DNA from 2 places in the Sinomonas atrocyanea genome. Region 1 is predicted to be linked to the other one. Evidence: predicted binding sites of a transcription regulator. Region 1 holds the regulator's gene; the other holds the start of a gene.
What was found. Region 1 encodes LexA, which represses DNA repair genes until DNA is damaged. Its sites were predicted from a motif close to TCGAACANNTGTTCGA; they were not measured.
Positions count from the first base shown of each region.

Region 1 (7,954 bases):
TGGCCGAGACCGCGGGGTCCGAGGTGCTCGACGGCGTGGTCCAGCGCCGCCAGAAGCCGGACGCGGGGACCTTCCTCGGTTCGGGCAAGGCGCTCGAGCTGCGCGACATCGTCGCGGCGACCGGGGCCGACACCGTGGTCGTGGACTCGGAGCTCTCCCCGTCCCAGCGGCGTGGGCTCGAGGACATCGTCAAGGTCAAGGTCATCGACCGGACCGCGCTCATCCTCGACATCTTCGCCCAGCACGCGAAGAGCCGCGAGGGCAAGGCCCAGGTCGAGCTGGCCCAGCTCGAATACCTGCTCCCGCGCCTGCGCGGCTGGGGCGAGTCGATGTCCCGGCAGGCCGGCGGCCGCGTCGGCGCCGCGGGCGGCGGCATCGGCTCCCGCGGCCCCGGCGAGACCAAGATCGAGCTCGACCGGCGGCGCATCCGCACCCGCATGGCCAAGCTGCGCCGCGAGATCGCCGGCATGAAGCCGGCCCGCGAGACCAAGCGGGCCAACCGCAAGCGCAACGAGGTCCCCTCGGTCGCGATCGCCGGCTACACCAACGCCGGCAAGTCCTCGCTGCTCAACCGCCTCACGGACGCGGGCGTGCTCGTGCAGAACGCGCTGTTCGCGACCCTCGACCCGACCGTGCGCCGGGCCGAGACTCCGGACGGCCTGCCGTACACGCTCGCGGACACCGTCGGGTTCGTCCGCTCGCTGCCCACGCAGCTCGTGGAGGCCTTCCGCTCGACCCTCGAGGAGGTCGCGGACGCCGACCTGATCCTGCACGTGGTGGACGCGTCGCATCCGGATCCCGAGGGCCAGATCGCCGCCGTGCGCGCCGTCCTCGCCGACGTCGACGCCCGGAAGGTCCCCGAGATCATCGTCCTGAACAAGGCCGATGCGGCGGACCCGTTCGTCCTCGAGCGGCTCCGCCAGCGCGAGCCCCGCCACGTCGTGGTCTCGGCCCGGACGGGGCAGGGCATCGCGGAGCTCAAGGAGGCCATCAGCGACGCGATCCCGCGCCCCGACGTGGCCCTGACGATCCTCGTGCCCTACAGCCGCGGCGACATCCTCAACCGGCTGCACACCTCGAGCGCGGAGATCCGCTCGCTCGAGCACGTCGAGTCGGGCACGCGCGTCGAGGTCGTGGTCCGGGAGGAGTTCGCGGCGGAGCTGGAGCCGTTCGTCGTCCATGACTGATCCCCACCGCACCGCAGCGCACGACGGCGGGGGCGCGCCCGCCGTCGTGCGCCCACCGTCCGCCGGCGCGGCAGACGAGCGCGAGGCGCTCGGCCTCCTGGACGCGGCGGTCGCCGCGATGGGCGGCCAGCAGCGCGACGGCCAGCACGAGATGGCCAGGCAGGTCGCCCGGGCGATCGCCGACGGCCAGCACCTCCTTGTCCAGGCCGGCACCGGCACCGGCAAGTCGCTCGCGTACCTCGTGCCGCTCATCGCGCATGCGCAGGCGAGCGACCGCCCGGCAGTGGTGGCCACCGCGACGCTCGCGCTCCAGGCGCAGATCGTGGGCCGCGACCTGCCGCGCCTGCTCGAGGCGGTCACGCCCCACCTGGACCGGCCGGTGGACGTGGCCCTGGTCAAGGGCCGCTCCAACTACCTGTGCCGGCACAAGCTCGAGGGCGGGTTCCCGACCGACGAGCCGGCCGAGGGCCAGCTGTTCTCCCTCGGCGAGGACGCGGTGCCCCACCCGGGCGCCGGGCCCACGAGCCAGCTCGGCCGCGAGGTGCAGCGGCTGCGCGAGTGGTCCGAGGAGACCGAGACCGGGGACCGCGACGACCTCGTCCCCGGCGTCACCGACCGTGCCTGGCGGCAGGTCTCCGTGACCGCCCTTGAGTGCCTCGGCGCGCAGAAGTGCCCCTTCGCCGCCGAATGCTTCAGCGAGCTCGCCCGCCAGCGCGGGGCCGAGGCCGACATCGTCGTGACCAACCACGCGATGCTCGCCATCAACGCCTTCGAGGGCCTCAATGTCCTCCCGGAATATGACGTGGTGGTCGTCGACGAGGCCCACGAGCTCGCCGACCGGGTGACCGGCGCCGTGAGCGCCCAGCTCTCCGGGCAGATGATCCAGGCGGCCGCCTCGAGCGCGCGCCGGCACTGCGCCATCTCGGTCGAGGCGCTCCAGGGCGCCGCCACCGCCCTGGAGCTCTCGCTCACCTCCGCACCTACCGGCCTCCTGGCGCGCGGCCTGAACGAGGAGCAGGCGCAGAACGTCGCGCTCGTCCGGGACGCGTGCCGCGTGGCCCTCTCCGACTCGAAGCCTGGGGAGTCGCAGTCGGCCGACGGCGCCCGGCAGGTCGCCCGGTCGCGGCTCATGGCCGTGCTGGAGGTCTGCGAGCGGCTCCTCGATGCCGAGGCCAACCGCGAAGTCGTCTGGGTCACCCGCCTGGGCGCCCCGGACCCCGTCACGGGCTACTCCACGCCGGACGACGACGCACCGGCCATGCTCCACATCGCGCCGCTGAGCATCGGCGGCAGGCTCCGCGACGGGCTCTTCGACGGGCACACCGTGGTGCTCACGAGCGCGACGCTCGCGATCGGCTCCGCCTTCGAGCCCACCGCGGGCGCCCTCGGCCTCCTGGGGCCCGGCGCGCCCACCTGGACCGGCGTGGACGTCGGCTCCCCGTTCGACTACCCGAAGCAGGGCATGCTCTACGTCGCCCGGCACCTGCCCAAGCCCGGCCGCGGCGTCTCGCCCGAGGCGCTCGACGAGCTCGAGGCACTCCTTGCCGCCTCGCGCGGCGGGGCGCTGTGCCTGTTCTCCTCGCGGCGCGCGGCCGAGGAGGCCGCCGACGAGCTGCGGTCGCGGCTGGAGACCACGATCCTGTGCCAGGGCGAGTCGTCCATGAGCGCGCTCGTGAAGCAGTTCGCGGCGGAGCCGGACACCTGCCTGTTCGGGACCATGTCCCTCTGGCAGGGGGTCGACGTGCCGGGGCAGTCGTGCCGGCTCGTCGTGATCGACCGGATCCCGTTCCCGCGCCCGGACGACCCGCTCATGTCCGCCCGCTCCCGGGCCGTCGCCCAGGCCGGGGGCAACGGCTTCATGAGCGTCTCCGCGACCCACGCGGCGGTGCGCCTCGCCCAGGGCGCCGGGCGGCTCATCCGCACGACCGCGGACCGCGGGGTCGTGGCCGTGCTCGACTCGCGCCTCGCCACCGAGCGCTACGGCGCCTTCCTGCGCGGGGCACTGCCGCCGCTGTGGGGCACCACGGACCGCCGCGTGGTGCTGGACGCGCTCGGGAGGCTCGCGCAGGCGGGCTGAGGCTGCGCTCAGACGGAGCGCAGCACCGAGACGACCTTGCCCATGACCGTCGCCTCGTCGCCCAGGATGGGCTCGTACCTGGTGTTCTGGGGCAGGAGCCAGGTGTGGCCGTCACGCTGCCGGAACGTCTTGACCGTGGCCTCGTCGTCGAGCAGGGCGGCGACGATGTCGCCGTTCTCGGCGCTGTTCTGCCGCCTGACGACGACCCAGTCTCCGTCGCAGATGGCCGCATCGATCATCGAGTCGCCCTTGACGCGGAGCATGAACAGCTCCCCGTAGCCCACGAGCTGGCGGGGGAGCGGCATGACGTCCTCGACCGCCTGGTCGGCGAGGATCGGGCCACCGGCGGCGATGCGGCCGACGAGCGGGACCATGGCCGTGTCCGCTGCGGACGCCATGGTCTCCAGCGTGGCCCCGCCGGCGCCGAGCAGCGCCGCGGCGCCCTCGCCGCTAACGCTGAGCTCGCCCTCGTCGAGGGTGAGCGGCATCAGGACCTCCATGGCGCGCGGACGCTTCGGGTCGCGCCGCAGGTAGCCGAGCTTCTCCAGCTGCGACAGCTGGTGCGTGACGCTCGAGAGGCTAGCGAGCCCGACCGTGTCGCCGATCTCGCGCATCGAGGGCGGGTACCCCTTGAGCTGTACCGAGCGCTGGATCGTCTCGAGGATCCTCTTCTGGCGCGCCGTCAGCCCTTTTGCCGCCTTCGTCCGTGGTGCCATGCCGTCCCTGTCCCTTCGCCGCCCGCGCCTCCGCGCGGTCTGTACCGGCTCGGGACCAGAACTGTCGGACCCCCTCCGCACCATGTCTCCATGGCCTTGAGAGGGAGCAGCCGGTCCGAAGGTTCGGGCCCGTGCCCCGTGCTGCTCCCACCGTAGGACAGTTGTGTGCACCTTTCAAACACATGTTCGAGCGAGTCTGGACATTGTTCGTGGACAGGTGCTAGGAAGGAACCAAGAAGTTCGAAGATGCATTCGAAGAAACTGCACCTCCGAGTCCCGCTCCTGCGCTGGAGCTTCGAAGAATCGAAGCCCGCCGCGCCGCCGGACCCGGGAGGTGCAGGGGAAGGCAGACCATGGCACACGCGATCCATCTCGGCCCCCTCGCGGCACCCCGCGCGGCACGGACCTCCCGCACGCCGCTGCGCCTGACGCGGCGGGGACGCATCGTCCTCGTCGTCGTCCCGCTGTTCCTGGCAACGCTCGCGATGCTCATCGCATGGGCGGCCCTCACGGTGCCGGCCCAGGCGGGCGCGGCGCCCCTCACCGGCCCGGGGGCCACCGTGACCGTGACGGTGCAGCCGGGGGAGTCCCTGTGGACGATCGCCGCCCGGCGCGTGCCGAACCAGGATCCGCGGGTCACCGTCAGTCAGATCCAGGACCTCAACGGCCTCACCGGCGTCCGGGTGCTCCCCGGCGAACAGATCCTCGTCCCGGTCCTCAAGTAGCCGCAAGGCGGCTCCGGTGCCGGGCGTCACGAACGCCCTGTCCTGCCGCCTCCGAATGGGGTGCGCCGAGGGCGCTGGCGTAGGCTGGAGCAGTGGACGACCAGCTTCAGCGACTCAACCGGCTCCCTCTCCGCGATGACCTCCGCGGCCAGCATCCGTACGGCGCGCCGCAGATCGATGTCCCCATCCAGCTCAACGTCAACGAGAACACCCACGGCGTCCCGCAGGACGTCCAGGACGCCATCGTGGAGGCCGTCCGCGGAGTCGTCGGGGGCCTGAACCGGTATCCGGACCGTGAGTTCACGCGGCTGCGGGAGTCCCTTGCCGAGTACCTCGGGCACGGCCTCGCCCCGGAGCAGCTCTGGGCCGCCAACGGGTCGAACGAGGTGCTGCAGCAGATCCTCCAGGCCTTCGGCGGCCCGGGGCGATCGGCCCTCGGCTTCCCTCCCACCTACTCGATGTACCCGCTGCTCGCCGCCGGGACCGGCACCGCGTACCTGAAGGGCACCCGCCAGGAGGACTTCGAGCTCACCGCAGCCTCGGCCGCGCGCCAGGTGCGCGAGCTCGCCCCGAACATCGTCTTCCTGTGCTCGCCCAACAACCCGACCGGGACGGCTCTCGGCCTCGACGTGGTCGAGGCCGTCTACGAGGCGGGCGAGGCGAGCCAGGCCATTGTCATCGTCGACGAGGCGTACGCCGAGTTCGCCCAGCTCGGCACGCACAGCGCCCTCACGCTGCTGCCCGGCCGCCCCCGGCTGATCGTGACGCGCACCATGAGCAAGGCCTTCGCCCTCGCCGGCGCACGCCTGGGCTACCTCGCCGCCGCCCCCGAGGTCATCGACGCGCTGCGCCTTGTCCGCCTCCCGTACCACCTCTCCGCCGTCACCCAGGCCACGGCGCTCGCCGCGCTCGAGCACCGGGCCTCCCTCATGGCCGAGGTCGAGGAGATCAAGCACCAGCGGGACCGCATCGTGAAGGAACTGGCGCGCATGGGCCTCACCCCGGCGTCCTCGGACTCGAACTTCGTCTTCTTCACAGGTCTCGGCGACCCGCAGAAGATCTGGCACGGCCTGCTCGAGGCGGGCGTGATCGTGCGCGACGTCGGGATCCCCGGGAGCCTGCGGGTCACCGCGGGCACCGAGCGCGAGACGAGCGCGTTCCTGACGCGGCTCGAGGAGCTCCTCGCCGCGGACGGCCGCCTGCCCGCCGCCTAGAATAAAAGAAGCACCCCCGCAGACGCCTGATCGAAGGACACACACCCATGAGTACCGAGCTGCAGACCGCGCCCGTGACCCAGCGGACCGCGCGGATGGAGCGCACCACGAGCGAGTCCTCGGTCCTCGTCGACATCAACCTCGACGGCACCGGCCGCTCCGACATCTCCAGCAGCGTCCCGTTCTACGACCACATGCTCACGGCCCTGTCCAAGCATTCGCTGATCGACCTGACCGTGAAGGCGACCGGGGACACGCATATCGACGTCCACCACACCGTCGAGGACATTGCGATCACGTTCGGCGAGGTCCTCAAGCAGGCGCTCGGCAACAAGGCCGGCATCCGCCGCTTCGGCGAGGCCTCGGTGCCGCTCGACGAGGCGCTCGCGCACGCGGTCGTGGACGTCTCGGGGCGCCCCTACCTCGTCCACAGCGGGGAGCCGGCAGGCCAGGAGTACCACCTCATCGGCGGCCACTTCACCGGCTCGCTCACGCGCCACGTGTTCGAGGCCATCACCCTGCACGCCGGGATCTGCCTGCACATGAACGTCCTCGCGGGCCGCGACCCCCACCACATCGTCGAGGCCCAGTTCAAGGCCTTCGCCCGGGCCCTGCGCGCCGCCGTCGAGCCGGACCCGCGCATCGGCGACGCCATCCCGTCCACGAAGGGGGCCCTGTGACCGCGGCGCCCGACGCCCTTCCCACCGCCCCCGAGGGCACCCCGGGCGCGGTCGTCGTCGACCCGAGGCACGCCGCGGAGAAGGTGCCGGACCCGCACGGCCGGCCCACCGTCGTCGTGCTCGACTACGGATCGGGGAACGTCCGCTCCGCGGTCCGCGCCCTCGAGCGCGCCGGAGCGGCCGTAACCCTGAGCTCGAAGGCCGAGGACGCGCTCGCGGCGGACGGCCTCGTCGTGCCCGGGGTCGGGGCCTTCGCGACCGTCATGAAGGAGCTCGCCGCGGTCGACGGACTGCGGATCATCGGCCGCCGCGTCGCCGGGGGACGGCCCGTCCTCGCCATCTGCGTCGGCCTGCAGGTCATGTTCGAGCGCGGCATCGAGCACGGCGTCGAGGCCGAGGGCCTCGGCGAGTGGCCCGGCACGGTCGAGCTCCTCCCCGCCGACGTCGTCCCGCACATGGGCTGGAACACCGTCACCGTCCCCGAGGGCTCGAAGCTCTTCGCCGGGGTCGAGCACGAGCGCTTCTACTTCGTGCACTCCTACGGGGTGCAGTCGTGGGACTTCGAGGTGGCCCAGCCGCGCATGGCGCCCCCGCTCGTGACGTGGAGCGAGCACGGCGCGCCGTTCATCGCCGCGGTCGAGAACGGCCCCCTGTGCGCCACCCAGTTCCACCCCGAGAAGTCGGGCGACGCCGGGGCCCGGCTCCTGCGCAACTGGGTCGAGTCGCTCACCAAGCCCGCTGCCGGGGCGTCCTGACGCATGTGGTCCGTGCTGCTGTTCGGCCTCGCGGGGCTGCTCGTCGGTGGTGCCGTCTCGTTCCGCCGCCAAGGACTGCCCAACTGGACTTGGATCGCCTTCGGGGCGCTCGCCGCAGCCGCCCTCGTGGCGGCCTACCTGCTGACCCTGCCGGCCGCGTGAGCCGGCGGAGACGACACTGAGGGAGACACCATGACCGACCAGGCCCCCGTCCTCGAACTGCTGCCCGCCGTCGACATCGTCGACGGCCAGGCCGTCCGGCTCGTCCAGGGCGAGGCCGGCAGCGAGACCGGCTACGGCTCGCCGCTCGATGCAGCCCACGCGTGGCAGGACGCCGGCGCCGAGTGGGTCCACCTCGTGGACCTCGACGCGGCGTTCGGCCGCGGCGACAACCGGGCGCTCATCGCCGAGGTCGTGCGCGGCCTCTCGCTCAAGGTCGAGCTCTCCGGCGGCCTGCGCGACGACGCCTCCCTCGAGGCGGCGCTCGAGCTCGGGGTGGCCCGGGTGAACCTCGGCACGGCGGCGATCGAGGACCCCGAGTGGACGGCCAAGGCCATCGCCCGCCACGGCGAGCGGATCGCCGTCGGCCTCGACGTGCGC
Region 1 covers NZ_CP014518.1:1,816,141-1,824,094, forward strand. The annotation lists gene hflX (GTPase HflX) at 1-1,187, shown strand, start outside; gene SA2016_RS08380 (ATP-dependent DNA helicase) at 1,180-3,264, shown strand; gene lexA (transcriptional repressor LexA) at 3,273-3,980, opposite strand; gene SA2016_RS08390 (LysM peptidoglycan-binding domain-containing protein) at 4,334-4,705, shown strand; gene SA2016_RS08395 (histidinol-phosphate transaminase) at 4,798-5,919, shown strand; gene hisB (imidazoleglycerol-phosphate dehydratase HisB) at 5,967-6,599, shown strand; gene hisH (imidazole glycerol phosphate synthase subunit HisH) at 6,683-7,354, shown strand; gene SA2016_RS21755 (CG2302 family histidine operon protein) at 7,358-7,516, shown strand; gene priA (bifunctional 1-(5-phosphoribosyl)-5-((5-phosphoribosylamino)methylideneamino)imidazole-4-carboxamide isomerase/phosphoribosylanthranilate isomerase PriA) at 7,547-7,954, shown strand, end outside.

Region 2 (6,776 bases), 1.1 Mb from region 1:
GGGACTCGTTCCGGCCCGACAGATTCGCCTCGCAGCCCGCGAGGATCCCGGCCGTCTCGGCGGCAGAGAGAGGAGGCAGCTGATGCAGGCGACTGACCGCATCACCGTCAACGGCGAGCAGCGGGAACTCCCGCAGCCGTCCACCGTGCTGGCCCTCGTGTCCGCCACGACCGGCCGCGCCCTCGAGCACAACGGCAGGCCGGCCGACGGCGGGCGCCTCGGCGTCGCCGTCGCCCTCAATTCCGAGGTGGTCCCGCGCGGAAGCTGGGCGACCACCACGCTCGCGGCGGGCGACGCCGTCGAGCTCGTCACAGCGATGCAGGGAGGCTGAGATGACGCAGGCACACATCCGGGACGAGAGCACGGCGCTCGACGACGACCCGTTCGTGGTGGACGGCGTGCGGCTGGGCTCGCGGCTCATCATGGGCACCGGCGGGGCGCCCAGCCTCGACGGGCTCGGGGAGGCGCTCGAGGCGTCCGGCACGCAGCTGACCACCGTGGCGATGCGCCGCTATTCGCCCGCCGAGCAGGGGTCCCTCTTCCAGCTCCTGCTGGAGCGGGGCATCCGCGTCCTGCCCAACACCGCCGGGTGCTTCACCGCACGCGACGCCGTGCTCACGGCCGAGCTTGCCCGCGAGGCGCTCGAGACCGACTGGGTCAAGCTCGAGGTCATCGCGGACGAGACGACGCTCCTCCCGGACCCGATTGAGCTCGCCGATGCGACCGAGCAGCTCGTGGGCCGGGGCTTCAAGGTGTTCGCGTACACGAACGACGATCCCGTGCTGGCGCGCCGGCTCGAGCAGCTGGGCGCCGTCGCCGTCATGCCCCTCGGCGCGCCGATCGGGACCGGCCTGGGCATCCTGAATCCGCACAACATCGAGCTCATCGTGGCCCGCGCCGGCGTCCCGGTGGTCCTGGACGCAGGCATCGGCACGGCCTCCGACGCGACGCTGGCCATGGAACTGGGCTGCGATGCGGTGCTCCTGGCCACCGCGGTGACCCGTGCACAGGACCCCGCGCGGATGGCCCGGGCCTTCCGCCACGCCGTCGCGGCTGGGCGCCTCGCCTCGAAGGCGGGCCGCATTCCCCGGCGCGAGCACGCGCTCGCCTCGAGCCCGATGGAGGGGCGCGCACAGTTCCTCTGAGCAGTTCCGCCGGAAGCCAGCCCGGCCTACCCTGACTTCTATGGCACGCGAGCCGCTGAGCGAGGAAGAGATCAGGGACGAGCTGGGACGCCTCGCCGACTGGCGCCATGTGGGCGGTTCTCTCGCCACCGTGTACAAACTGCCGACCGCTGCGGCGGCGCTCGCGCTCATCGCGGCGGTCGGCGAGGTGGCCGAGGAGCTCAACCACCACCCGGATCTCGACTGGCGCTACAACCGCGTCATCCTCCGCTTCAGCAGCCATGACGCCGGCTCGGCCGTCACCGCCCGCGACGTCGAGGCGGCACACCGCTGCACCCTCCGCGCGGCGGCACTCGACGCCGTGGCCCAGCCTGAACGGCTCCCACAGGGCCCTGCGGGCTCGTAGGCGTACCGGAGTTTCTGCGGTCAGAACGGCGGGGGTGATTCCTCCCGCACCGCGACATCCGCGCCATGGGCCGGAGTGCCCGGTGGTTCCCCGCGCGTTGCCGGCTTGCCCGATGGTCCCCGTGGTGGGTGGTCGGTGGCCCTGGGGGCGAGGACGTGGTCGCGGTCGAGGGGCTCGGCGGGGAGGGCCTGGCCGAGGAGGGTGGTCCAGATCAGGGCGGGGGCGGGTGTGCCTGTGCCGTCTGTGCCATCGGTGTCCTCGGTGGTGCGGTCGTGGGTGAGGTGGTGGAGGGCGAGGGACTTGAGGGCGTGGTGCTGGGGGCACAGGAGGGCGAGGTTGGCGGCGTCGGTGGTGCCGCCGTCCTGCCATTCGGTGGTGTGGTCTGCCTCGGTGTTCTGGGCGGGGCGGGTGCAGCCGGGGACGCGGCAGGCGCCGTCGCGGTACTGGAGGAAGCGACGCAGCCCGGCCGGGGGCCGGTAGGCGGTGCGGCCGAGGGCGAGGGGTGTGCCCTCGGCGTCGGTGAAGAGGCGCTGCCATGTGGGCGCGGCGGCGGCGAGGGCGCGGGCGGTGGCCGGGTCGATGGCTCCATGGCCGTCCAGGATGGCGGGGGCGTCGGAGGCCCCGAGGGCGACGGCGAGGGGGATGTGGACGACGATCTCGGCCTTGACCTCGGCGAGCAGTTCCTCGGGGAAGGGGACGGCCGCCGAGGGCGCCGCCGCCGTGCGTTCCCGGGCGCCGAGGACCGCGTGGGCCAGGGCATCCGCCCGGAGCTGGGCGAGGGTGCGTGCCTCGCCGTCGGCGCGGCGGGCCGCGCGGGCGAGGGCGTCGGTGCGCTCGTACATCCCGGTGGCCGTCTCGGCGGGAAGGAGTGCGGAGAGGGTGCACATGCCGTCGCCTTCGGGCTGCAGCCAGACCCTGCGGTCCTCGCGGGCCGCGGCGCGGCGGTGGGCCATGGAGCCGGGGTGGAGGCGCTCGCGCAGGTCGCGGGCGAGGGCGCGGAACTCGCCCGGGGTGCGGAGGCGTCCCTGGCGGGTGCGGACCCGGGCGAGGGCCTCGAGGGCGTAGGGCTCGGCGGCGTGCTGGGGCAGGGTGGCGGCCTGGTCGACGAGGGCGCGGGCGTGGGCCTCGGTGATGTCTCCGGAGGCGAGGGCCTCGTGCACGGCCGGGTGGGTGTTGACCAGCGCGGTGGAGAAGTTCAGCGCCCGCGCAGCGGTGTGCTCGGAGGTGCCCTGCAGGGCGGCGAGCTCGGAGACGGCGACGGCGTGGGCGATGTTCCCGCTGAGGCGGGTGGGCTGGCCGTGGCGGCCCTCGAGGGGCTCCTCGGCGATCTCGGCGGCGAGCCGGTCGACCAGGACGGCCCGGAGGGCGGCGCTGTAGGCGTCGAAGTCGGCCAGGGCCTGCAGCGCCCGCGCAGTCCCTCCTGGGCCAGCCAGGGCCTCGGCGGAGACCTCGAGACCACCCGCGAGGACATCGGGGAACCGCGACGCGAACCCCAGCTCCACCACCGCACCCACCACGGTCTCACCCCCCCCAGCACCGACTCCAGGCAAAGATTCGAAGATATGTTCTAATACTATCGTCTCGAGGGATGCAGGTCCATGGTCGGGGGCAATGCCAGTGGCGCTGGCCCGGTTCGGCTAGTCCCGAGGGCCGACCTCGCGCCGCATGAAGACGCGCGGCCAGCGGGTCAGCCGGAGCGATTCTTCCTCGGCGCGGATCCGCACGAGTCCCGGACCCAGGGCCGGGGTGTCGATCGGGCGGAAGCCGAGGCGCCGGTAGTACGGCGCGTTCCAGGGCACCGAGGCGAACGTCGAGAGCGTCAGGGCCGGGACGCCGTGGCACTCCGCCCATCGAGAAGCATGGTCCAGCAGCGTCCGGCCGATGCGCCGGCCGGCGTGCGCAGGATGCACCGAGACCTGCTCGATGTGCAGGCAGCCGTCGACGAGGCGGGCCACGAGGTACGCCACGGGTGCGTCCTCACGGTCGGCCGCCACCCACGCGAGTCCCTCCTCGCGGTAGTGGTGGAGTGCCTCGACCGTGGGCGGCTCATCGTCTGCGATCTGGGCCATGCCGCGGCCCCGGAAGGCCTCCCCGGCCGCACGCTCAATGGCCTGGAGGGCGGGTAGTTCGTCGCGTCGGACGGAACGGATTCGCATTGCTCCATCATGGCCCGGACTGCGGCGCGGAAGCCGGATCGGCAGCGGCCGCCGGGCTTCCGGCGACCCAGCGACAGCAGAGGCGCGGACGGCGGCGGGTGGCAACCACCCGCCGTCGTCCGCGCCTGCGAAAAGCCGGTTCAGCTGCGGCGGAGGATCTCCGTGAGGGCCACGACGTCCCGCTTCGTGCGGCGGCGGCCCACCAGCACCGGCACGCAGACCGCGGCGGCGATGCCGACCGCCATCGGAAGCACCCACGGCATCCACGTCAGGCCGGCGATGTAGCCCGTGCCTGCGAAGACGAGGATGATCCACGTCAGGCACGCAGACGCGACCGCGGCGCCGACCGGGAGCATGATCCCGTAGGCGTCGTGGTGGTGGTCGGTGGCCCAGGCGATGAAGCCCGCGGCAGCCACCACGAGGATCACGATGACGAGCGACCAGACCGTTTCCATGCTGTCAGAGTGCGCCGAAGCCCACGCGGCGCTGCTCCTGGGCGCCGAGCTCGACATAGCCGATGACGGCGGACGGCACGATCACCTGGCGGCCCTTCTCGTCCTCGAGCCGCAGCTGCTTGCCGTCGGCGAGCGCCTCGGCCACGAGCTTCGCGACCTCGTCCGCGTCCTTGTTCGACTCGAGGATGATCTCGCGGCCGATGTTCTGGATGCCGATCTTGATTTCCACGTGACTCCTTGTGTCGGTGAAGGCTGGAACGGAACCGGGCCGGCATGGGCCGCCCGCTTCCCTATGAGTACCTTAGGCCTCTTTGGGGAAGCGCGAGATCCCCTTCCATGCGAGCCGCGCCACCAGGTCCGCCGCAACGTCGATGTCGAGGGAGGAGGACTTCTCGAGCCAGTACCTCGCACTCACCTGGGCCAGCCCCGCGAGGCCGCGGCCCAGGAGCTGGGCCTCGAGCAGCGGGAGCTTGGTGTCCGAGGCGATGACCTCGGCGATGGCCTCAGAGAATCCCCGGTTGAACGTCTCGAGGCGCGAGGCCACGTCCGGGTCGTTGACCAGGTCCGACTGGAAGACGAGGCGGTGCGCCTGGTCGTCCGCGGCGATGAAGTCGAAGTAGGCGCGGATCACCGCGTTCACGCGCTCGCGGTTGTCGGTGGTGGAATCCAGCGCCGCGCGCATGAGCTCGGTCAGCGTGCCGAGATGGCTGTCCAGGAGCGCGATGTACAGATCGCGCTTCGAGGGGAAGTGCTGGTACAGGACGGGCTTGCTGACCTGGGCGGTCTCGGCGATCTCGTCCATGGCGGCGCCGTGGTAGCCGTTGGCCGCGAAGACCTCGAGGGCGGCTGCCAAGAGCTGGGCGCGCCGCTCGTCGCGTGGCATTCGGGGCGAGCGCGGGGTCGTGGCTCGCGGTTCGGTACTCACTGAAGATGCCTTTCGGGTGGTCCGGGCCTGTGGAGCGTGGCCCAAACGGTAGTCCCACTCTACCCGGCGGTCATGACCCCACGCCGAATCGGTGACCGTCCCACCGCGTGGGCCCCGCTGGGTGCGCGCCCGCGATCGGGCCTAGATTGGGGGCATGGCCACCTCGCAGTCACCGATTCTTCCCCCGCTCGTCGAGCCGGCCGCGGAGCTCACCCCGGAGGAAGTGCAGCGCTACTCGCGCCACGTCATCATCCCGGAGATCGGCGAGATCGGGCAGCGGCGCCTCAAGAACGCCAAGGTCCTCGTGATGGGAGCCGGGGGACTGGGATCGCCCGCCATGCTCTACCTCGCCGCCGCGGGGGTGGGGACCCTCGGGATTGTCGACGACGACACCGTCGAGCTGTCCAACCTGCAGCGCCAGGTCATCCACGGCGTCTCCGGCGTAGGCCGCCCCAAGGCAGAATCGGCGCGGGACGCGATCCTCGAGCTCAATCCGCACGTGGAGGTCCGCCTCCACGAGGTCCACCTCGACTCCTCCAACGCCCTCGAGATCTTCGCCGACTACGACCTCATCCTCGACGGCACCGACAACTTCGCGACGCGCTACCTCGTGAACGACGCAGCCGCCATCCTCGGCAAGCCGTACGTGTGGGGCTCGATCTTCCGCTTCGACGGACAGGTGAGTGTGTTCTGGGCCGAGCACGGGCCCACCTACCGTGACGTCTTCCCCGAGCCGCCGCCGGCGGGCTCCGTGCCCTCCTGCGGCGAAGGGGGCGTGTTCGGCATGCTGTGCGCCGCGATCGGCGCCTCCATGGTCACCGAGGCCGTCAAGCTCATCACCGGCGTGGGCACGACGCTCCTCGGCCGCGTGCAGCTCTACGACGCGCTCACGGCGACGTGGCGGGAGATCCGCGTCGCGAAGGATCCCGACGCCGTTCCGATCACCGAGCTGACGGACTACGAGGCGTTCTGCGGGGTCGCTCCCGCTGCCGATCCGGGAAGGGACCGCACGGTGACCGCAGGGCAGCTCGCCACGATGCTGGCGGCCCGCGAGGCAGGGGTGAGGGACTTTGAGCTCATCGATGTCCGCGAGCCGGGAGAGGCATCCATCGTGTCCATCCCCGGCGCCCGGCTGATCCCGCAGGGGCGCCTGCTCTCCGGCGAGGCCTGGGACGAGGTCCCGCGGGACCGCGAGGTGGTCTTCCACTGCAAGGGCGGGGTGCGGTCGGCGAGCGTGCTCGCGGCCGCCATCGACGCGGGCTTCTCCAAGGTCCGTCATCTCGACGGGGGAGTGCTCGCGTGGGTCCGCGAGATCGAGCCGGAGAAGCCGGTCTACTGAGGCGGTACGCCGGTCTGCGGGGGCCAAGGCCCCCGTGGTGGCTCAGACGGCGCGGGAGTGGTCCACCGGGCAGTCGGCGTCCCCGGCGGAGGCCGCTGCCGGGCCGGCGCCGTTCGTCGGGGCGACCATCCCCGGGATGGCCACGCTGATGCCGTAGAGCGCCTCGAGCGCCGCGAGGTACTCGCTCTCACGGCCCTCGGCCGCGAGCTGCTTGGCCCGGACCGTCGGCGTGTGGAGGAGCTGCTTGACCATGCGGCGCATGGCGAACTCCACCTCCTCGGCGGCGGCCGTGCAGCCGTGGCGCGCGCGGACCTTCTCGATCTCGGCATCGAGCACCGCCATCGTGTGGCGGCGCAGGGCCACGATCGCGG
Region 2 covers NZ_CP014518.1:2,921,669-2,928,444, reverse strand. The annotation lists gene thiO (glycine oxidase ThiO) at 1-83, shown strand, start outside; gene thiS (sulfur carrier protein ThiS) at 83-331, shown strand; gene SA2016_RS13435 (thiazole synthase) at 333-1,145, shown strand; gene SA2016_RS13430 (4a-hydroxytetrahydrobiopterin dehydratase) at 1,186-1,530, shown strand; gene SA2016_RS13425 (HNH endonuclease signature motif containing protein) at 1,551-3,035, opposite strand; gene SA2016_RS22720 (GNAT family N-acetyltransferase) at 3,168-3,944, opposite strand; gene SA2016_RS13415 (hypothetical protein) at 3,827-4,141, opposite strand; gene SA2016_RS13410 (DUF3107 domain-containing protein) at 4,146-4,370, opposite strand; gene SA2016_RS13405 (TetR/AcrR family transcriptional regulator) at 4,443-5,024, opposite strand; gene moeB (molybdopterin-synthase adenylyltransferase MoeB) at 5,221-6,405, shown strand; gene SA2016_RS13395 (glutamyl-tRNA reductase) at 6,448-6,776, opposite strand, start outside.
Region 2: the regulator LexA is predicted to act here: its motif matches at 3,085-3,100, upstream of SA2016_RS13425 (HNH endonuclease signature motif containing protein).